DNA from 2 places in the Kocuria nitroreducens genome. Region 2 is predicted to be linked to the other one. Evidence: riboswitches for the same ligand, from Rfam matches in the RefSeq annotation. Region 2 holds a riboswitch; the other holds the start of a gene.
The links. A riboswitch is a leader RNA that binds a small molecule or an ion and turns the genes downstream of it on or off. The one in region 2 is predicted to bind S-adenosylmethionine.

Region 1 (11,209 bases), on a different contig from region 2:
GGGCCCGGAGGCCTGGCAGGAGCACCTCGACGCCCTGACCCGGCTGCTCCGGAACCGTCTCGACCGGCCGCGCACCCAACGGTTCCGGCGTCCTTCCCGGCCACGGGCCCACGGCTACTCCGCGGCGCACGTGGACGTCCTGTGCGAGCGCCTCGGCGCCCGGCTGGAGGGCACCGCAACCCTCGAGCCGGGCGAGCTGCGCCGGGCCGTCTTCCCGCCCGCGCAGGGCGAGCGCAGCTACGAGGAGCAGCAGGTGGACGCCTTCCTGGACCGCGCCGTCCAGCTGCTCCTGGCCTCGCGCTGAACCGGACCGCCGCAAGCGTCTGTGTATACATGCTGAACCGGATGTCGTCCGGAAACACCGTTCCATGTTCGTCCTGCCCCTCGAGAAGCAACTTTTGGATGTTTCACCTTGCCCCTGTGCATACAACGGCCTAGTGTGGGCCACATCACATGAGGAGGTAGCCCATGTCCAACCAGCCACCCATCGACGCCGACGACCTCGTCGCCGACGTCGACTTCCCCGCCGCCCAGCGGTCGCCCGAGTTCCAGGAGCTGCGCAAGACCCACCGCGGCTTCGTCTTCCCGCTCGCCGTCGCCTTCCTGGTCTGGTACCTGCTGTACGTGGTGCTCGCCATGTACGTCCCGCAGCTCTTCGCGATCCAGGTGATCGGCAACGTCAATCTGGGAGTGATCCTGGGTCTGCTCCAGTTCGTCACGACCTTCGCGATCACGGGCGCCTACGTGACCTTCGCCAACCGCAAGCTCGACCCGAAGGCCACGGCCATCCGGGAGCGCCTGGAGCCCAGCCTCGGCGCCCCCGGCGGCGTCCACGGACAGGAGAACTGATCGATGAATCCTCTGCACTCCGCGCTCGCGCCCATGGCGACCACCACCACGGAGACGGTCGGCACGCCCTGGATCAACATCTCCATCTTCGGCGCGTTCGTCGTCGTCACGATGGTCATCGTCCTCCGGGCCTCGAAGTCCACGGCCACCGCCGCCGACTACTACGCCGGCGGCCGCGGCTTCAGCGGCACCCAGAACGGCTTGGCCATCGCGGGCGACTACCTCTCGGCGGCGTCCTTCCTCGGCATCGTCGGCGCCATCGCCATCCAGGGCTACGACGGGTTCCTCTACTCCATCGGCTTCCTCGTGGCCTGGCTCGTGGCGCTGCTGCTGATCGCCGAGCTCCTGCGCAACACCGGCAAGTTCACGATGGCGGACGTGCTGTCCTTCCGGCTGCGCCAGCGCCCCGTGCGCGTCGCGGCCTCCATCTCCACCCTCTCCGTCTCCGCGTTCTACCTTCTGGCCCAGATGGCCGGCGCCGGTGCGCTGGTGTCCCTGCTGCTGGGCATCGGCTCGCGCGCCGGTCAGTCGCTCGTCATCGTGGTGGTGGGCGTGCTCATGATCGTCTACGTCCTCGTGGGCGGGATGAAGGGCACCACCTACGTGCAGATCATCAAGGCGGTGCTCCTGGTCTCCGGCGTGGCGGTCATGACCGTCTGGATCCTGGCGCTCTACGGCTTCAACTTCTCCTCGCTGCTCGGCGACGCGGTCGCCGTCTCCGGCAACCCGGCCATCCTCGAGCCGGGCCTGCGCTACGGGGCCACGGAGACCAGCAAGCTGGACTTCATCTCCCTGGGCCTGGCTCTCGTCTTCGGCGCCGCGGGCCTGCCCCACGTGCTGATGCGCTTCTACACGGTGCCCACGGCCAAGGAGGCCCGCACGTCCGTGGTCTGGGCGATCGGCCTGATCGGCCTGTTCTACCTCTTCACCCTCATCCTGGGCTTCGGCGCGGCGGCCCTCATCGGCGCCGAGCGGATCCAGGCGGCGCCGGGCGGCGTGAACTCCGCGGCGCCGCTGCTGGCCTTCGAGCTGGGCGGATCGCTGCTGATGGGCATCATCGCCGCGGTGGCGTTCGCCACGATCCTCGCGGTCGTGGCCGGCCTGGCCATCACGGCCTCGGCCTCCTTCGCCCACGACATCTACACCAGCGTCATCAAGAAGGGCGACTCCGATCCCCGCAAGGAGCTGCGGGTCGCGAAGACCACGGTGGTGGTCATCGGCCTCGTGTCGATCGCGGGCGGCATCGGCGCGCAGGGCCAGAACGTGGCGTTCCTCGTGGCGCTCGCCTTCGCGGTCGCGGCCTCGGCGAACCTGCCGACCATCCTGTACTCCCTGTACTGGCGGCGCTTCACCACCCGGGGCGCCGTGTGGTCGATGTACGGCGGCCTGTTCCTCTCGGTGGGCCTGATCATCTTCTCCCCGGTGATGTCCGGTACCGAGACCTCGATGATCCCCACGGCGGACTTCGCGTGGTTCCCGCTGCAGAACCCGGGCATCGTCTCGATCCCGGCCTCCTTCCTCCTCGGCTTCATCGGCTCCATGACCGAGCGCCGTCTCGAGGACCCGGTCAAGCAGTCCGAGATGGAGGTGCGCTCCCTCACAGGCATCGGTGCGGAGAAGCCCGTCGCCCACTGACGGATTCCCGCTCCCACCTGGGAGGATCCCCGGCCCGCCCGAAGCCCCGGCTTCCGGCGGGCCGGTCCGTGGCCGGAGACACGCGCGTATTCACGACAGTAAACAGACAGGTGGCTGACCGTCGACTAGTGTGGTGCGCAGAAGCAACCTCAGGGTATTCCAGGGATACTGGCCGGTTGCGTACAATGAAAGTCCCTCCCGGGACGGATAAGGAGCCATCATGGGAATCATCAGCTGGATCATCCTCGGCCTCATCGCGGGTGCCCTCGCCAAGCTCATCATGCCGGGCAGCCAGGGCGGCGGCATTATCGTCACCATCGTCCTCGGCATCGTCGGGGCCCTCCTCGGGGGCTTCCTGGGCTCGCTGATCGGCATCGGCAGCCTGGAGTCCGCGTTCGACATCGGCACCATCATCACCGCCGTCGTAGGAGCCCTCATCGTGCTCTTCATCTACGGAGCGGTCACCGGACGCAAGGGTCGCGCCACGCGCTGATCCGATCCCTTCCGTCGCCGAGGCCCCGTCCGCCCTTCCCGGGGGACGGGGCCTCGGTCCGTCCACCGGCCCGGTGCGCCGCGGGCGCCCGCAGGTCCGCCGGGGGCTCGGCGCCGGAGAGGTCCGCTGGGGGATACTGGGGGCATGACGCTCCCCGCCTCCTCGCCCCGCCCCCGCCGGACGCCCGAGCTGGCCGCCGCCGGTCCCCGCCGGATCTGCGTCCTCGGCTCGACGGGATCGATCGGCACCCAGGCCCTCGACGTCGTGCGGACCGCCCGCGAGAGCGAGGGCGCGGACCCGTTCACCGTGGTCGCCCTCGCCGCCGGAGCGCGCCACCTCGAGCTGCTCGCCGAGCAGGCCGTCGAGACCCGCGCCGCGGTCGTGGCCACGAGCGGCACCGGCCAGGACGCCACCCGCCTGGCCCGCCTGATCGCGGAACGGGCCGCGGTCGCCGGGGCGGGGCACTACCGGCCCGAGATCGTGCACGGGCCCGACGCGGCGTCCGCGGCCGCCGCCCTCCCCGACGCGGACCTCGTGCTCAACGGCATCACCGGCTCCATCGGGCTGGCCCCCACCCTGGCGGCGCTGCGGGCCGGGCACAAGCTCGCACTGGCGAACAAGGAGTCGCTGATCGCCGGCGGCGCCCTCGTCAAGGCCGCCGCCGCCGGCACCGGGGACCCCGATGCCCTGATCCCCGTGGACTCCGAGCACTCGGCGCTGGCGCAGGCCCTGCGCGGCGGCACCGCCGAGGAGGTCGACCGGCTCGTGCTGACGGCCTCGGGCGGCCCGTTCCGCGGCCGGACCCGGGCGGAGCTGGAGACGGTCACGCCGCAGGACGCGCTGCGCCACCCCACGTGGGACATGGGTCTGATGGTGACGACCAACTCGGCGTCCATGGTGAACAAGGCGCTCGAGGTGCTCGAGGCGCACCTGCTCTTCGACGTCCCCCTCGAGCGCATCGACGTGGTGGTCCACCCCCAGTCGGTCGTGCACTCCATGGTCCAGTTCGTGGACGGCTCCACCCTCGCCCAGGCCTCACCCCCGGACATGCGCCTGCCCATCGCCCTGGGTCTGGCCTGGCCCCACCGGCTGCCCGGGGCCGCGCAGCCGTGCGACTGGACGCGCGCCACCGAGTGGACCTTCGAGCCCCTCGACCCGGTGGCGTTCCCGGCCGTCGAACTCATCAAGGCCGCGGGGGAGCGGGGCGGGACCTTCCCCGCCGTGTTCAACGCGGCCAACGAGGAGGCGGTGCACGCCTTCCACGACGGCCGGATCCGGTTCCCGGCCATCGTGGACACGGTCGACGCGGTGCTGGGCGAGCACGAGGACGACGGCCCGCTGGAGCTCCAGGCCGTGCTGGCGGCCGAGCGCTGGGCCCGCCGCCGGGCCCGCGAGGTCCTCGTCCGCTGACCGGACCGGATCCGCCCCCCCGCGGCCCGTGCTAGTCTGTCGGGCGGATGACGAGTCCCAGCACGAAGCCCTGGCTTGCTGGGCGGCAACCCTCTCCCGTAGTGGGGTGCCCCAGGTGAACCATCCGGCACCGGCCATCGACGGCCGGCGGCAAGTACGGTCCGACCGCGCACGCGCCCTCCGGCGCGCCCCCGACCGTGGCCGCCGGACCCGGTGGAGCTGGTGGAGACCTCGGACACCCCGGACCCACGGAAAGGCACCACATGCGATCGCAGCGCCTCCCCTCCCTCGCCCTGGCCACGGCCCTCGGCCTCACCCTCACCGCCTGCGGCGGCTCCGCCGGGGAGTCCTCCGGTGAGGGCGTGCTCGCCGACGACAAGGTCACCATCGGCGTCGTGGGCACCGACCCGACGCACGACGCCCTCCAGCGGGTGGCCGAGGAGCAGGGCATCACCGTCGAGTACGTCGACTTCTCCGACTACAACCAGCCGAACCCCGCCACCGAGTCCGGCGACGTAGAGATGACCTGGTTCCAGCACATCCCGTTCCTCGCCGACTACAACAACGCGGCCGGGGGCTCCATCACCCCGATCGGCTCGACCTCGATCTACCCGCTGGGCCTGTACTCCAACCAGTACGACTCCGTGGAGCAGTTCCAGGAGGGCGACGAGATCGCGGTGCCCAACGACGCCGTGAACCTGTCCCGGGCCCTGCTCGTGCTCGAGGCCGCCGGCCTTGTCGAGCTGACCGGCGACACCCTCATCCCCACCGAGCTCGACGTCGACACCGAGGCCTCGACGGTGCGGGTCACCCCGGTCTCCGCGGAGCAGACGGTGCTCTCGCTCGACTCGGTGGCCGGCTCGGTCATCAACAACGACTTCCTCTCGCGGGCGGACATCGACCCGCAGTCCGCGCTCGCCCAGGACGACCCCGAGTCCGAGGGCTCCCGCGTCTACGTCAACCTCTTCACCACGACCGAGGAGCTCGCCGACGACGAGACCCTCCAGCAGGTCGCCGACCTCTACCACGAGCAGGCCGTGCTCGACGCGGAGATGACGGAGACCAAGGACACGGCCGTGCCGCTGCAGCTGGAGCAGGCGGAGCTCGAGGAGCTGACCGAGCGCTACCAGCAGGAGCTGAAGGACCAGGAGCAGTGAGCGCGGCGGTCCCCGCCGGGCCGTCCGCACCCGGGCGCCCGGACGAGGTGCTCGTCTCCTTCCGCAACGTCTCCAAGACCTTCCGCACCGGCGCGGGGCGCGCGGCGCGCGAGGTGGTGGCGGTCGACGACGTCAGCCTCGACGTCCGCCGCGGCGAGATCTTCGGGGTGATCGGCTACTCCGGAGCGGGCAAGTCCACCCTCGTGCGTCTGATCAACGGGCTCGAGCCCGTGTCCTCCGGCTCCCTGACCGTGGAGGGCTTCGAGGTGGCGGGCCGGCGCGAGACCGAGCTGGCGCCCGTCCGGCAGGAGATCGGCATGATCTTCCAGCAGTTCAACCTCTTCACCTCCCGCACCGTCGCGGGCAACGTCGAGTACCCCCTCAAGCGGGCCGGCTGGCCGAAGGAGAAGCGCCGGGCCCGGGTGGCCGAGCTGCTCGAGTTCGTGGGCCTGTCCGCGCGCGCCGGCAACTACCCGGAGCAGCTCTCCGGGGGGCAGAAGCAGCGCGTGGGCATCGCCCGCGCCCTGGCGACCAGCCCGAAGCTGCTCCTGGCCGACGAGTCGACGAGCGCCCTCGACCCGGAGACCACGCAGGAGGTCCTGCAGGTGCTGCAGCGGGTCAACCGGGAGCTGGGGATCACGATCGTGATCATCACCCACGAGATGGACGTGGTCCGGGCCATCGCCGACCGCGTGGCCGTGATGCAGGACGGGATGGTCGTGGAGCACGGCTCCACCGTGGACATCTTCGCCCGGCCCAGCACCGAGACGGCGCGCCGCTTCGTCTCCTCCGTCCTGCACTCGGTGCCCGACGCCCGCGAGGTGGAACGGCTGCGCCGCGCCCACCGCGGGCGCCTGGTGATCGTGGACGTCGGCGACGGCGTGGACATCGGCGGCGTGCTCTCCGACGGCGCCGCCCGCGGGGTCCGCTTCACCATCGCCTACGGCGGGATCAGCGTGCTCCAAGAGCAGTCGTTCGGGTCCCTGACCTTCGAGCTGACCGGCGAGGACACGGCCGTGCAGGCCGTGGTCGACGAGATGTCCCGCATCACGACCCTGCGAGAGGTGGCCGCGTGAACGACTGGTCCGTCCTGGGACCCGAGTTGCTGTCCGCGCTCGGGGAGACCCTCTACATGGTGGCCGTCACGCTGCTGCTCGCCGGTCTGCTCGGCCTGCTCGTGGGCGTGGGCCTGTACGTCACCCGCCGGGGCAACATCCTGGAGAACCGAGCAGTGCACGAGGGGCTCAACCTCGTGGTGAACTTCGTCCGGCCGATCCCGTTCATCATCCTGCTGGCCGCGCTGGGACCCGTCACCCAGGGGGTCGTGGGGTCCCGGCTGGGCCCCAACGCGGCGATCTTCGCGATGACCATCGGGGCGATGTTCGCGGTGGCGCGCATCGTCGAGCAGAACCTCATGAGCGTGGACCCTGGCGTCGTCGAGGCGGCCCGCTCGATGGGGGTCTCCCGCGCCAGGATCATCACCACGGTGATCCTCCCCGAGGCGCTGGGCCCCCTGGTGCTCGGCTACACCTTCCTGGTCATCGGCATCACGGACATGTCCGCGATGGCCGGGGCCATCGGCGCGGGCGGTCTGGGCGACTTCGCCCTGCGCCTGGGCTACCAGCGGTTCAACGACGAGGTCACGTGGGCGGCGGTCGCCGTCATCGTGGTCCTGGTCCAGCTGGTGCAGGTCGTGGGCAACCGGCTGGCCCGCCGGATCCTGCGCCGCTGAGACGTACCGCACCGGCGCCCACCGACGGCCGGTCGCCTCCTCCGGGAGGCGGCCGGCCGTCGTCGTGCCCCGGTGCGCCTGCCACCCTCCGTCCAGGATGGTGGTGCAGACTGGTCCTCGCCGTGCCGAGCGCACGGCCCTGCCGTCCCCGGCGCCCGCCGGGGGCCCTCGACGATCCCGGGAGGTCCGACGGATGGGCGTCGTGCTGTTCCTCGTGGGCGTGCTGCTGGCCGCTGTCGCCATCGCGGTCTCCATCGCCCTCCACGAGATCGGCCACCTGGTGCCGGCCAAGCTCTTCGGCGTGCGCGTCACGCAGTACATGGTCGGCTTCGGGCGCACCGTGTTCTCCCGCCGCCGGGGCGAGACGGAGTACGGGCTCAAGGCGGTCCCGCTGGGCGGCTACATCTCGATGGTGGGGATGTACCCGCCCGCGTCCGCGGGTTCGACGGCCCGCGCCTCGAGCACCGGTGTGTTCCAGCAGCTGGCGGCCGAGGCGCGCGGCGCGGCCACCGGCCGGCTCGCCCCCGGCGACGAGGACCGCGTGTTCTACCGCCTGCCCGTGTGGAAGCGGATCGTCATCATGCTCGGCGGCCCGGTGATGAACCTCCTGCTCGGGGCCCTGTGCCTCGCCGTCCTGCTCTCCGGCTTCGGGACGGCGACGCCCACCACGACGGTCGCGTGGGTCTCGGAGTGCGTGGTGGCCGCCGAGCGCCAGGCCGCCGGGCAGGCCGAGTGCCGGCCGGGGGACCCCCGGGCCCCCGCCAACGCCGCCGGGCTGCGCCCCGGGGACGTCGTCACGGCCGTCGACGGCGCCCCGGTCGCCTCCTGGGACGAGCTCACCGGGCGGATCCGCGACCGGGCCGGGGAGCGGATCGCGGTGGTGGTCGAGCGGGACGGGAGGACCGTGTCCACGGCGCTCACCCCCATCCTGTCGTCGCGCCCCGTGCTGGACGCCTCCGGCGCCGCCGTGACCGGGGAGGACGGCACCCCCCGCTACGAGGAGGTCGGGTTCATCGGCATCAGCCCCACGGCCGAGCCCGTCCGGCAGCCGCTGACGGCGGTGCCCGGGGCGGTGCTCGACGGGCTGCAGCAGATCGCCGGGGTGGTCCTGCACCTGCCGCAGCGGGTCTACGAGGTGGGGGAGGCGGCGTTCTCCGACGCGCCGCGGGATCCCGACGGGCCGATCTCCGTGGTGGGGGTCGGCCGGATCTCGGGGGAGATCGCCGCGCATGAGGAGATCGCGCTGCGGGACAAGGCCGCCTCCCTCGTGGGCCTCGTCGGCTCCGTCAACCTGGCCCTGTTCGTCTTCAACCTGCTCCCGCTCCTGCCGCTGGACGGCGGGCACGTCGCCGGGGCGCTGTGGGAGGCGCTGCGGCGGGGGACCGCCCGGCTGCTCGGCCACCGCGACCCCGGTCCCTTCGACCCCGCCCGGCTGCTGCCGGTGACCTACGCGGTGGCCGTGCTGATGATCGGGATGTCCGTGCTGCTGATCTACGCGGACATCGTCAAGCCGGTCCGGCTGTTCTGACTCCGGGCCGCCGGGCGTTCGGCGAGGGAGGAATCACGCCCGGCCGCCCGGGATCCGCCCCGGAGCATGGGGCACAATGGGAACCGGCGACGGGCCCGGCGAGCGGGTCCCGGTGCCACCGCTCCAGCTCCTGCCCTCGATTCCTCGGAGGAACTCCTTGACCCCGGTCAGCCTCGGCATGCCCGCCGCTCCCCAGCCCGTCCTCTCCCCGCGCCGGAAGACCCGGCAGATCCGGGTCGGGTCCGTGGGCGTCGGCTCCGACTCGCCGGTGAGCGTGCAGTCCATGACGACCACCCCCACCACGGACATCAACGCGACCCTGCAGCAGATCGCCGAGCTCAACGCCACCGGCTGCGACATCGTCCGGGTGGCGTGCCCGACCCAGGACGACGCCGACGCCCTGCCCATCATCGCCATGAAGTCCCCGATCCCGGTGATCGCCGACATCCACTTCCAGCCGAAGTACGTCTACGCGGCCATCGAGGCCGGGTGTGCGGCCGTGCGCGTCAACCCGGGCAACATCCGCAGGTTCGACGACCAGGTCGGCCAGATCGCCCGCGAGGCGAAGGCCGCCGGGGTGTCCATCCGGATCGGCGTGAACGCGGGCTCCCTCGACCAGCGGATCATGGACAGGTACGGCAAGGCCACGCCCGAGGCGCTCGTGGAGTCCGCCGTGTGGGAGGCGTCCCTGTTCGAGGAGCACGACTTCCACGACTTCAAGATCTCCGTCAAGCACAACGACCCGGTCACGATGGTCCGGGCCTACCAGCTGCTCGCTGAGCGCGGCGACTGGCCCCTGCACCTCGGCGTGACCGAGGCGGGCCCCGCCTTCCAGGGGACCATCAAGTCCGCCACGGCCTTCGGCGCCCTGCTGTCCCAGGGCATCGGCGACACCATCCGGGTCTCCCTCTCGGCGCCTCCGGTCGAGGAGATCAAGGTCGGCAACCAGATCCTGCAGTCCCTGGGCCTGCGCCCGCGCAAGCTCGAGATCGTCTCCTGCCCGTCGTGCGGCCGCGCGCAGGTGGACGTCTACACCCTCGCGGACGAGGTGACGGCCGGCCTCGAGGGGCTCACCGTCCCGCTGCGGGTGGCCGTGATGGGCTGCATCGTCAACGGCCCGGGTGAGGCCCGCGAGGCCGACCTCGGCGTGGCCTCCGGCAACGGCAAGGGTCAGATCTTCGTCAAGGGCGAGGTCGTGAAGACCGTCCCCGAGGACCTCATCGTGGAGACCCTGATCGAGGAGGCCAACCGCATCGCCGCCGAGATGGAGACGGACGAGAACGGGGAGACCACGGCGGGCAGCCCCGTCGTGAGCGTCAGCTGACGGGCCGGTGACGGGCGGGTGAGGACGCAACGGAGGACGGCGCCGGGGCTGGTGCCGGCGGGGGAGGTCGATCCGGTGGAGCTGGACCGGCTGCTCGGGGCGGACCCGGTCGCCCACGCGTTCGTGGCCGCCCACGTCGACTCGTACCGCAGGAGCAAGGGTTCGCGGATCCCGCCCGTGATCGGCACGGCCGGGCCGGACGGGGAGCTGACCGGCGCCTGCTGGGTGGGAACGAACGTGGTGCCCGTGTCCCTGGACGCCCCGGGCCTGGATCTCGTCGGCGGACACCTGCGGCGGGGCGGGTCCCGGCACGCCTCGCTGTTCGGGCCCGCCGAGCTGGTGCTCGGGCTGTGGTCCCGGGTGGAGCGCTCCTGGCCGCGGCCCTTCGACCTGCGGCCCGTCCAGCCCCTGCTGGCGATCGACCGGGACCCGGCGCTCGCGGCGCACCCCGGCGTCCGCCCCGCGCGGCCCGACGACCTGCCGGCCGTGCTCCCGGCGAGCGCCGCCATGTTCGAGGAGGAGGTCGGCTACTCCCCGTACACGGGCGGTGACCGCGGCTACCGGGACCGGGTCTCCGCGCTCGTCGAGGCGGGGCGCTGCCTCGTGCTGACCGACGACGGGGGCCGCGTGGTGTTCAAGGCCGACCTCGGCTCGGTGGCCCGCGGCGTGGCGCAGGTGCAGGGCGTGTGGGTCGATCCGGCGCACCGTGGCCGGGGGCTGGCGGCGCCCTGCATGGCGGCCGCCGTGCGCCTCGCCCGCCGGCGCACGCCGGTGGTCAGCCTCTACGTCAACGACTACAACGTCCGGGCCCTCGCCACCTACCGGCGGGTCGGCTTCGAGCGGGTCGGGACCTTCGCCACCGTGCTGCTCTGAGGTCCATGGGGTCGCCGGTCCTGACTCGCGGGGCCGGGCGGGGGTGTAGATTTGACCGGGATCAGCGGCGCCGTCGGCGCCGCCCACCCTCTCGACGCCCGGGCCCGGCCGCTCCACGCCGCGCTCCCCGGGGGAAACGGAGCCTTCGTGGCGCTGCGACTCTCCTCCCTGTTCCTGCGGACCCTGCGCGAAGACCCGGTCGACGCCG
Region 2 (11,209 bases):
CCTCCAGGGTGGCCGGGACGCCCAGGAAGGCACCGGCGATGACCCAGCGGGCGAGCCACGTGACGGCGAAGGCCACCGGCCAGACCAGGCCGCTCAGCAGCACGGCCACGACGGTCTCCCGCAGTGCCCCCGTGCGGCACCAGACCGCCGCGCCGACCACGAACGCGGACATCGCCCACGGCACGGCGGGGGTCGTGAGGAGGTCGACGAAGCAGAACAGCGCCGCCCCCAGCGCCACCCCCGCGTGCGCCGTCCGGGGCGAGCGCCCCGCCCCGAGCGCGGCGAGGACCACCGAGAGGAAGATGAAGGCGATGGAGATCGACTGGCTGAAGGAGGTCGAGGGCGTGGACAGCAGGTTGGTCCCTGCCAGGTAGGGCAGGGTCAGGGCCAGGGCCACGGCGGTGGAGGTCCGGGCGCGGACGGCGAGGAACGCCCCGCCCAGGGCGAGCACCATCAGGGTGCCCGAGACGATCCGGAGGCCCTCGAGACCGGTCAGCGCCAGCACGGGGCGGGTGAGCACGGTGTAGCCGGCCCAGTACTTGTAGTAGTCGTTGTCGGTGAGCACGGCCCCCTCGGAGAGGGCCCGCAGCTGCTCCGGGCCGCCGCCGCAGGTGGCGAGCCGGGGCATCCGGACCGCCCGGCTGAACGCGGACTCCTCCGGGGACGCCCCCAGGCCCGTGCCCGCCACGACGCACTCGGTGAAGGTGTCCGCGGGGCCGCCCATCCGGTCGATCGTCCCGTGGGGGCCGTAGGTGCCGTCCTCGACCGCCGCCAGCAGGTTCTCGACGATGGGCCGGTCCGGCACCGCCTGGGCCGCCGTCAGCAGCCCGAACAGGGCGAACTGCAGGACCAGGAGCATCCCGAGGCCCTGGGCCCAGGGCAGCAGGGGGGCCAGTCGCGACCGCAGCCCCTCCCGTCCCGCGCTCACGGGAGCTGCCGCCGGTGCTCCGCGTCGCGGGGTCCGGCCCCGTCCGGTCCGTCCCCACCGCTCCACGGCGGAGCCGGCTGCCGCAGGTAGAACAGCCGGGAGGTCTCCCGGCGGATCTTGGCCTGGCCGCTCAGCAGCACGCCCATGAGCAGGAACACCCCGGCCAGGATCACCAGGGAGGCGGCCAGGAAGGCCGTCGGGAAGCGGGGGACGAGGCCGGTGCTCGCGAACTCCGCGACCACGGGGAGGCCGAGGACCAGACTCAGCAGGAACAGCGTCAGCGAGACGGCGCCGGTGACGAGGAACGGGCGCTCGTGGAAGAGCAGCTGCCCGAAGACGCCCAGGATGCGGAAGCCGTCGTGGTAGGTCCGCAGCTTGCTCTCGCTCCCCTCCGCCCGGTCGCGGAAGCCGACGGCGACCTCGGTCTGCGGCATCCGCGCGTTGACGGCGTGCACGGTCAGCTCCGTCTCGATCTCGAAGCCCCGGGAGAGGCCGGGGAAGGACTTGACGAAGCGGCGCGAGAAGACCCGGTAGCCGCTGAACATGTCGGAGACCTTCCGGCGGAAGGCGAAGGTGACGAGCGCGTTGAAGAACCTGTTGCCGGACTCGTGCCCCGACCGGTAGGCGGTGCCGGTGACCTGTCGGCGCACGCCCACCACGTGGTCGTAGGGCCCGGCCAGCAGCGTCTCGATGAGGGCGGGGACGTCGGCCACGTCGTAGGTGTCGTCGCCGTCGATGAGCACGTAGACGTCGGCGTCGAGGTCCGCGAATGCGCGCCGGACCACATTGCCCTTGCCCTTCTCCTCCTCGCGCCGCACGTGCGCCCCCGCACGCCGTGCGGCCTCGGCGGTGCCGTCGGTCGAGCAGTTGTCGTAGACGTGCACCTCGATGCCGGGCACCGCGGCGAGCAGGTCGGTCACGACCCGGGCGACCGCCGTCTCCTCGTTGTGGCAGGGCACGACGGCGACGATGCGGGGGGTGGAGAGCATGGGCACTCGTTCCTGCGGTCGGGGGGCGGGCTCGTCCATTATGACGAGCGGGCGCGGGGCGCGGGACCGCGGGCCGCCGCCCGTGCGTCACCGTGCGTCCGTGTTGCGTCCTGTGACGCCGCGGTCGTCACAGTCGGCGCACCGGCGTCTTCTGGGCGCCCGCACTTGGCAGCACGGCGGGACAGCCGCTGGAATGGGTCCTGCATCTATCCAGAGCGGCCGAGAGACCTGGCTCGTCGACGCCGCAGCAACCATCCGCGCCCCCGCCACGGGGTCCGCGGAACGGTGCTCCCGCCAGGACCGATGGAGCTGTCGCAGCCTCCCGGGTCCACCCCGAGGAACGGCTGCTGCCCTCCCTCGGGGTGACCCTTGGAGGAAGAACGTGACCCCACGCCCGACCGCCCGGCCGGCGCCGCCGTCCCTGTCCTACGAGCTCTATCCACCGCGCAGCGCGGCGAGCGCCGACACGCTGCTGCAGACCATCGAGGCGCTCGAGCCGACCTGTCCCGACCACGTCTCGGTGACGTACAACGGTGACGAGCGGCGCCGGGACGGCTCGCTCGCCCTGCTCGACCACCTCCTGGCCCGCACGAGCCTGCGGCCCCTGGCGCACCTGACGTGCGTCGGCAGCACCCGGGCCGAGCTGGAGCAGACCGTGGCCGCGCTGGTCCGCCGCGGGGTCCGGGGCGTCCTGGCCCTGCGCGGGGACCTGGACCCGGGGGCGGAGCCGGGCGAGCTCCGGCACGCCGGCGAGCTCGTGGAGCTGGTGCGCGAGGTCGAGCAGCGCCACACCGCGGCTCTGGCGGCCGGCCGGCTCGCTGTGGGCGTGGCAGCCTATCCGACCCGGCACGCGGAGTCGCCCTCGTTCCGGCACGACGTCGAGGTGCTGCTGGCCAAGCAGCGCTCCGGGGCGGACTTCGCCATCACGCAGGTCTACTTCCGCCCGCAGCGCTACGAGCGCCTGGTCGCGGCGGCGCGTGCGGCGGGGGTGACCATCCCGATCGTCCCGGGGATCATGCCGGTCACCGACCCGCGGCGGCTGCGGACGCTGTGCCGGCTGGCCGGTCTGGCACCCCACCCCGGTCTGGCCGCCGCGCTGGAGGACGCGCCCGGTCCTGCCGAGCGGCACCGCGCCGGCGTGGCCTTCGCAGCACGGCTGGCCCGGGCCGCCCTGGACGCCGGTGCCCCCGGCCTGCACCTCTACACCTTCAACGAGCACCCGGCCGTGCTCGACCTGCTGGAGCACGTGGACCTCCCGCGCGTGCCGCACGTGCCCGTCCCGCTCGACGACCTGCTGCTCCCCGCCTGAGCACGCACCGCACCACCGTTCCGCACGACCACCGACACTTCTTCAGGAGATCCGCATGACCACTGTCCCGTTCCCCGCCGCCACCATCACCGGTTACCCCCGGATCGGCCGCCGCCGCGAGCTGAAGAAGGCCCTCGAGGCCTACTGGGCCGGGCGCTCGACCCGCGAGGAGCTCGAGTCGGCGGCCGCCGACCTGCAGCTGGCGACCCACCGCCGGCTCGTGGAGCTGGGCCTCGGCGCCCAGGACTCGTCCCTGCCCGCGGCGTTCCCCCTCTACGACCAGGTGCTGGACACCACCGTGGCCCTCGGCGCGGTCCCGTCCCGCTTCGCCGACCTCGCCGACGCCCAGGGCCGGCTCGACCTCGACGCGGGCTTCGTGCTCGCCCGCGGCGACGCCGGGCGCGCCCCGCTCGAGCTGACCAAGTGGTTCGACACCAACTACCACTACCTCGTGCCCGAGATCGGCCCGGGAACCCCGTTCCGCGCCACCGCCGACCGGCTGGTGGCCGACGTCCGCCGCGCAGCCGCGCACGGATTCAGCGTCCGGCCGGTCCTCGTGGGCCCCGTGTCCTTCCTCCTCCTCGCCAAGGCCGACGACGACGCCCCTGCGGGCTTTGACCCGCTGCAGCGGCTCCCCGAGCTGCTGCCCGTGTACGCGCAGCTGCTGCAGGAGCTGCGCGCGGCCGGCGCGGACTGGGTGCAGCTGGAGGAGCCGGCCCTCGTGGCGGACCAGGACGTCCCCGCCGAGCAGCTCGCCGCGTCCGTGTGGGACGCCTACACGACCCTGACGGCCGTGGCCGGGCGCCCGCAGCTGTTCGTCACCACCTCCTACGGCTCCCCCGGGCCGCTGCTGCACCCGCTGGCCTGCTCCGGGGTGGAGGCCCTGCACCTCGACCTCGTCAAGGGCGGGGTCCCCACGCCCGAGGAGCTGGAGTTCTTCCAGGGCGAGGACTCCGCCGTGCTCGTGGCCGGCGCCGTGGACGGGCACAACGTGTGGCGGGCCGACCTGGCCGGCCGGCTCGACCAGCTCGCGGAGCTGGCCCGCGGGGGTGCCCAGGTGTCCGTGGCCTCCTCCACGTCCCTGTTCCACGTCCCGCACGACGTGGCCGAGGAGACCCGGCTGGACCCGCAGCTGCGGAGCTGGCTCGCCTTCGCCGATCAGAAGGTCGGCGAGATCGTCACCCTGGCCCGCGGTCTCGCCGCCGGGCCGGAGGCGGTCGCGGAGCAGCTGGCCGAGGCGGCCGAGGCCCGCCGCACCCGGCAGGACGCGGCGGGGGTCCACGACGCGGCCGTCCGCGAGCGCGCCGGGTCGCTGACCGCCGCGGACATCGGGCGGACGGCCGCGGCGGTCCGCCGGGCCGCGCAGGAGGGCCGGTCCTTCACGGCGTCCGGGCCCCTGCCCCCACTGCCCACCACCACGATCGGCTCGTTCCCGCAGACCGGCGAGGTCCGTGCCGCCCGCGCCCGGCACCGCGCCGGCGCCCTCACCGACGCCCAGTACGACGCCTTCCTGCGGGAGGAGATCGAGCGGGTGGTGCGGCTGCAGGAGGAGCTGGGCCTGGACGTGCTGGTGCACGGCGAGGCGGAGCGCAACGACATGGTCCAGTACTTCGCGGAGCACCTCGACGGCTTCGCGACCACCGTCCACGGCTGGGTGCAGTCCTACGGCTCCCGCTGCACCCGCCCCTCGATCCTGTGGGGCGACGTCAGCCGGGAGGGCGAGGGCCTGCGCGGCGAGGCGTTCACGGTGCCGTGGATCGGCCACGCCCAGTCCCTCACCGACCGGCCGGTCAAGGGCATGCTGACGGGCCCGGTGACGATCCTCGCGTGGTCCTTCGTGCGGGACGACCAGCCGCTCGGCGAGACGGCGAACCAGGTGGCGCTCGCGCTGCGGGACGAGGTCGCGGACCTCGAGGCCGCCGGGATCGGGATCATCCAGGTGGACGAGCCGGCGCTGCGGGAGCTCCTGCCGCTGCGCCGCGCGGACCAGCCCGCCTACCTCGCCTGGTCGGTGGACGCGTTCCGCCTGGCCACCTCGGGCGTGCGGGACGAGACCCAGATCCACACCCACCTGTGCTACTCGGAGTTCGGCGAGGTGGTCGGGGCGATCGACGGCCTGGACGCCGACGTCACGAGCATCGAGGCGGCCCGGTCCCGGATGGAGGTGCTGACGGACCTCGAGGCCGCCGGATTCTCCCGCGGCATCGGGCCCGGCGTGTGGGACATCCACTCCCCGCGCGTGCCCTCCCAGGAGGAGATCGAGCAGCTGCTCGAGCGGGCCCTCGAGCACGTCCCGGCGCGGACCCTGTGGGTCAACCCGGACTGCGGTCTGAAGACCCGCGGCTACGAGGAGACGACGGCGTCGCTGGAGCACCTCGTGGCGGCGGCCCGGACCGCGCGCGAGCGGGTGGCGCAGCCCGCCGGCCGGCCGCTGATCGTCCAGCACGGCACGCGCGGCTGACCCCGGGCGCACCGGCTGGCCCGCGGGAGCCCGCACGACCACGAGGATCCGTGGTCGTGCGGGCTCCCGCGGGTCAGAGGGCCGCGGCGTGGTCGCCGACCGGGGCGGGCCGCGCGGCCAGCAGGGTGAACGGACCGCCGGCCTCGCGCAGCTCCCGCGGCGCGCCCCGTTCGACGATGCGGCCGGCCTCGAGCACCACCACCTGGTCGGCGTTCTCGACCGTGGAGAGCCGGTGGGCGATGGTCAGGGTGGTGCGGTCGGCGGCCAGCCGGTCGAGGGCCTCCTGGACCTGTGCCTCGGTGGTGTTGTCCAGTGCGCTGGTGGCCTCGTCGAGGACCAGCACGGGCGGATTGCGCAGCACGGTCCGGGCGATGGCCAGGCGCTGCTGCTCGCCGCCGGAGAAGCGGTGGCCGCGGGCGCCGACCACGGTGTCCAGCCCGTCCGGCAGCCCGGCGACGGTGTCGGCGATGCGCGCGGCGCCCAGGGCGCGCCACAGCTCGGCGTCCGAGGCGTCCGGATCGGCGAGCAGGAGGTTCGCGCGCACCGTGGCGTGCACCAGGTAGGTCTCCTGGGAGACGACGCCCACGATCCGGGCGAGGTCGGCCGGATCGATGTCCCGCACGTCGACGCCGTCGACGGTCACGCGGCCGTGCGTGACGTCGTTGAGCCGTGGCAGCAGGGAGCCGAGGGTGCTCTTCCCCGAGCCGGTGGGCCCGACCACCGCCGTGGTGGTGCCCGCCGGCAGTACCAGGTCGAGGTCGCGCAGGACGTCGGCCCCGTCGTCGTAGGCGTAGCGCACGCCCTCGAACCGGACCTCGCCGCGCACGCCGGCCGGGTCCAGCCGGACGGGAGCGGCGGGCGGGACGATCTGCGGCTCGAGGTCGAGGTACTCGAAGATCCTGCTGAAGAAGGCGAGCGCGGACACCCACTGGACGCCGATGTTCAGCAGACCCATCACGGGCCGGAAGATGGCCCCCTGCAGGGCCGTGAACGCCACCAGGGTGCCGATCGTCATCCCGCCGCTCGTGGCCGGGAAGCCGGCGGCCAGGTAGATCACGGCGGGGATCGCGGCGAAGACGATCTGCATGGTGGCCATCCGCCAGCGCCCGGCCAGCTGGCTGCGCAGCTCCAGGCCCACGAGCCGGTCGGAGCGCTCGGTGAAGCGGGCCGCGTCCCGCGCGGTGGTGCCCAGGGTCTTGGCGAGCCGGACCCCCGACACGGACAGGCCCTCCTCGACGTGGGTGTGGAGGGCGGCGAGCTCCCGCTGGCGCTCGTCGGTGACGTCCCGGCGGATCAGCGCCACGCGGCGGGAGATCCAGACGGCCGGCGGCAGCACCAGCAGGGAGACGAGGCTCATCGCCGGGGACAGCGCCACCATGGCCACGGCCGTGGCCACGGCGGTGGTGAGGTTGGACGCCACGCCCGTGGCGGAGCTGGTGACCACGGACTGCATCCCGGCGATGTCGTGCGTGAGCCGCGACTGCACCTCCCCGCCCCGGGTCCGGGTGAAGAAGCCCAGCGACTGGGCCTGCAGGTGGGTGAACAGCTGCACGCGCAGCGCGTGCATGACCTGCTGGCCCATGGCGGTGGCCATCCAGGTCTGGACCACGCCGATCACGGAGGTCAGCGCCGCGACCCCGACCATCGAGGCGGAGAGCACCAGCAGCAGACGGGTGTCGCCGCTCGGCAGGGCGTCGTCGATGACGCCGCGGACCAGGAAGGGCTGGGCGAGGTTGACGACCGAGGACGCGGTGATGAGCACGACGACGAGCGCGATCGTGCTCCGGTGCGGGGCGAACAGCGCCGCGATCCGGCGCGGGCTGACGGGGTGGCGGGCGAGCTGCTTCCGGTCCGCGGGGTCCGGGCGGGCAGGACGGCCGCCGCCACTGCCTCCAGCACCGGGGCCGGCCCCGGGCAGGCCGGCCGGTCCGTCGGCCGGGGCGCCTCCGCCGTCGTGCGCCGGGGTGCGGACGCGGCTGGTGTGGTGGGTCGTCGCCATGGGATCCTCCTCGGGAACTATCAAGGAGGTTACCTCTCTATGAGGTAGCCCGCAATGCGGATAGGATGACGCCATGCCCTACCACGACCCCGATCCGGCCCGCCTGGGGGACCTGCTGCACGCCGTCTTCCGCCGGCTGCGCCGCCGCTGGGCCGAGCAGCTGGCCCCCTTCGGGCTGACCCCGCACCAGTTCCGGGCGCTCGACGCCCTCGCCGGGCGCACCGGTGGGCGGGGGCACCGGCACGGCCCGGCCGAGAGCTGCCGGCGCGGCGGCGGGCCCGGCAGCCTGCGCGTGAAGGACCTCGCCGACGTCCTGCGGATCGCCCCCCGGTCCGCCACGGAGGTCGTGGACCTGCTCGAGCAGAAGGGGCTCGTGGCACGGGTGCCGGACCCCTCCGACCGGCGCGCCACGCTGGTGGCGCTGACCCCCCGGGGCACCGCCCTGCGCGAGCAGGTCCGGGAGGACCGGCGCCGGGAGTCCGACGAGTACTTCTCACGGCTGGACCCGGCGGACCGGGTGGAGCTGGAGCGGCTGCTCCGCCTGCTCACGGCGGACGGCCCCGCGCCGGACTGACGTCCGGCGGCGGGCCCGCCGGGACTCAGTCCAGCAGCGCCGGCAGGTCCGCGAAGGCCTCCGCCACCCCGGCGTGCCGGATGCTGCCGGCGGCCGTGTTGAGCCCGGCCGCGAACTCCGGATCCGCGGCCAGGGCCTGCTCCGGGCCGCGGGCCAGCCGCCGCAGGTAGGGCGTGGTGGCGTTGGCGAGGGCCCGGGTCGCGGTGCGCGGCACCGCGCCGGGCATGTTCGCCACGCAGTAGTGGGTGATGCCGTCCACCTCGAACGTCGGGTCGTCATAGGTGGTCGGGTGGGAGGTCTCGAAGCACCCGCCCTGGTCGATGGCGACGTCCACGAGCAGGGCGTGGTCGTGCAGCACCCCGAGGTGCTCGCGGCGCACGAGCTTGGGCGCCGCCGCCCCCGGAACGAGCACCGCCCCGATCACCACGTCCGCCCCGGAGATCTCGTCCTCGAGCACGTGCTCGTCGCTCATCAGCACCCGGGCCCGGTACCCGAGCAGGTCGGTGAGCTCCCGGATCCGCGCGCCGTTGGCGTCCAGCACGGTGACGTCGGCCATCAGGCCCGAGGCCATCAGGGCGGCCTGGGTGCCCACGGTCCCTCCGCCGACCACCACGACCTTGGCCGCGGCGACGCCGGGGACCCCGCCCATCAGCAGCCCCGGGCCACCGGCGTTGGACTGCAGGTGGTGGGCGGCGGACTGCGCGGCGAGCCGGCCCGCGATCTCGGACATCGGCTGGAGCAGGGGCAGGATCCGGCCGGCGCGCACGGTCTCGAAGGCCACGGCGGTGGTGCCCGCCTCGAGCAGCGCCTCGGTCAGCGGCCGGTCGGCGGCCAGGTGCAGGTAGGCGAAGAGCGTGAGGTCGGGGCGCAGGAATCCGTACTCCTCGGCCACCGGCTCCTTCACCTTGACCAGCAGCTCCGCCCGCTCCCACACCGTGGACCGGTCGACCACCTCGGCCCTCGCGGCGGTGTAGGCGTCGTCGTCGAACCCGGAGCCCTCCCCCGCGCCGGTCTCCACGAACACCTCGTGGCCGTCCCGCACGAGCTGGGTCACCCCGGCGGGCACGAGGCCCACCCGCCGCTCGGCCGGCTTGATCTCTCTGGGAACTGCTACGCGCATGGTCCGCGCTCTCCTCTCGTCGTGGCCCGCCGGCACGGGACCCGCGGCGCCGTCGCCGCAGGTCCCGTCCGCCCCTTCACGAGGAGCGGACGTAGCCGGCGTCCTTGTCCACCTGGTTGACCAGCTGCTCCCCGGCCGCCCAGCGCCGGAGGTTGTCCTCGAACTGGGCGGCGAGCTCGTCCCGCCACCCCTCCACGTCCCCGCACATGTGCGCGGACACGTGCACATTGTCCATCGCCCAGAAGGGGTGGCCCGGGGGAAGGGGCTCCGTGTCGAAGACGTCCAGGGTCGCGGCGGCCGGACGTCCCGCCCGGAGGGCCTCGTGCAGTGCGTCCTCGTCCACCAGCGCCCCCCGGCCCACGTTCACGAGGTGCGCGTGCGGGAACATCGCCGCGAGCACCCGGGAGCCCACGATCCCGCGCGTCCGCTCGGTCAGCGGGGCGGCCAGCACCACGTGGTCGGCCCACCCGGCGTGCTCGGCCAGTGCGGCAGAGGGGACGACGGTCCCGAAGTCGGGATCCTCCGCCCGGGCCGTGCGCCCGGCGCCGCGGACGTCCATCCCCACGGCCCGCAGCAGGCGGGCGGTCTCGCGGCCGATCCCCCCGGTGCCCACCACGAGGACCGTGGAGCCCCCGGTGCGCCGCAGCTCGCGGTGCACCCACCGGCGCTCGCGCTGCAGGGCCCGGCTGCGGTGCAGCTGCTTGTCCTGGGCCAGGACCGCGGCGAGGACGAACTCCGCGATGGGCCGGTCGAAGACCCCGTGCGCGTTGGTCAGCCGGACGTCGGAGGCGCGCAGCGCCGGGAACAGCATGGCGTCCACTCCGGCCGCCGCGACGTGCACCCAGCGCAGCCCCGCCGCGGCGTCCCACGCGCCGGCGAGGGCGTCCGAGAAGAAGTCCCACAGCAGCAGCACCTCGGCCGGACGCCGCCCACCGGTCCCCGCGAGGGCGTCGGCCAGGCCGTCGCGCGTCACCACCGTGACATCGGCGAGGGCCCGGAGGGCGTCCTCGTTGCGGGGCGGTGGCGTGTCCTCGGCGGTCAGCACGACGACACGGGGCAGCTCGCGCACGGTGCTCATGGAACCACCCTACGGGTGCGGTCCGATTGTTGACAATCGGCGCGGGCTGTTCCCATGATGAGCCATGACCGCACCGAGTCCGCTCCGGAACCCGCACCGACCCCGACCGGCAGGACGTCCCGTGACCACCTCCGGCGCGCCCACCACCGCCTCCGACGACGTCCTGCGCCGGTCCCGGGAGGCCGTCGCCGGGGTCAGCACCGGGGTCTTCCTCCAGGGCGAGTGGTCCGAGGCCGCCTCCGGCCGACGCTTCGCCGTGGTGGACCCGGCGACCGAGGAGGTCGTCGCCACGGTGGCCGACGGCGGCCCGGAGGACGCCGCCCGCGCGATCCAGGCCGCGGGGCGGGCCCAGAAGGACTGGGCGCGGACGGCTCCCCGCGAGCGCGGGGAGATCCTGCGCCGCTCCTACGACCTCATCATGGCCCGCCAGGACGAGCTCGCGCTGGTGATGTCCACGGAGATGGGCAAGCCCCTCGCCGAGGCCCGGGCCGAGGTCGCCTACGCCGCCGAGTTCTTCCGCTGGTTCTCCGAGGAGGCCGTGCGGATCGGCGGGGACATGACCGTCTCGGGCGATGGGCGGACCCGCATCCTGGTGTCCAAGGAGCCGGTGGGGCCCTGCGTGCTGGTCACCCCGTGGAACTTCCCGCTGGCCATGGGCACCCGCAAGATCGGCCCGGCCGTCGCCGCCGGCTGCACGATGGTGTTCAAGCCCGCGAACCTCACGCCGCTGTCCTCCCTGGCGCTCGTGGAC

Region 1: linked by a shared signal. The riboswitch ahead of ACFYE1_RS03600 (MetQ/NlpA family ABC transporter substrate-binding protein) and the one ahead of ACFYE1_RS07800 (methylenetetrahydrofolate reductase) in region 2 are both predicted to bind S-adenosylmethionine.

The regions. Positions count from the first base shown of each region.
Region 1 covers NZ_JBHZTC010000004.1:61,615-72,823, reverse strand. The annotation lists gene ACFYE1_RS03625 (DivIVA domain-containing protein) at 1-304, shown strand, start outside; gene ACFYE1_RS03620 (DUF485 domain-containing protein) at 469-849, shown strand; gene ACFYE1_RS03615 (solute symporter family protein) at 853-2,484, shown strand; gene ACFYE1_RS03610 (GlsB/YeaQ/YmgE family stress response membrane protein) at 2,705-2,977, shown strand; gene dxr (1-deoxy-D-xylulose-5-phosphate reductoisomerase) at 3,122-4,387, shown strand; SAM riboswitch class IV at 4,434-4,550, shown strand; gene ACFYE1_RS03600 (MetQ/NlpA family ABC transporter substrate-binding protein) at 4,651-5,544, shown strand; gene ACFYE1_RS03595 (methionine ABC transporter ATP-binding protein) at 5,541-6,620, shown strand; gene ACFYE1_RS03590 (methionine ABC transporter permease) at 6,677-7,276, shown strand; gene ACFYE1_RS03585 (M50 family metallopeptidase) at 7,470-8,804, shown strand; gene ispG (flavodoxin-dependent (E)-4-hydroxy-3-methylbut-2-enyl-diphosphate synthase) at 8,962-10,128, shown strand; gene ACFYE1_RS03575 (GNAT family N-acetyltransferase) at 10,147-11,001, shown strand; gene ACFYE1_RS03570 (proline--tRNA ligase) at 11,149-11,209, shown strand, end outside.
Region 2 covers NZ_JBHZTC010000009.1:42,957-54,165, forward strand. The annotation lists gene ACFYE1_RS07790 (hypothetical protein) at 1-928, opposite strand, end outside; gene ACFYE1_RS07795 (glycosyltransferase) at 925-1,917, opposite strand; SAM riboswitch class I at 2,121-2,227, shown strand; gene ACFYE1_RS07800 (methylenetetrahydrofolate reductase) at 2,300-3,226, shown strand; gene metE (5-methyltetrahydropteroyltriglutamate--homocysteine S-methyltransferase) at 3,282-5,687, shown strand; gene ACFYE1_RS07810 (ABC transporter ATP-binding protein) at 5,761-7,686, opposite strand; gene ACFYE1_RS07815 (MarR family winged helix-turn-helix transcriptional regulator) at 7,760-8,260, shown strand; gene ald (alanine dehydrogenase) at 8,286-9,380, opposite strand; gene ACFYE1_RS07825 (D-2-hydroxyacid dehydrogenase) at 9,457-10,458, opposite strand; gene ACFYE1_RS07830 (NAD-dependent succinate-semialdehyde dehydrogenase) at 10,523-11,209, shown strand, end outside.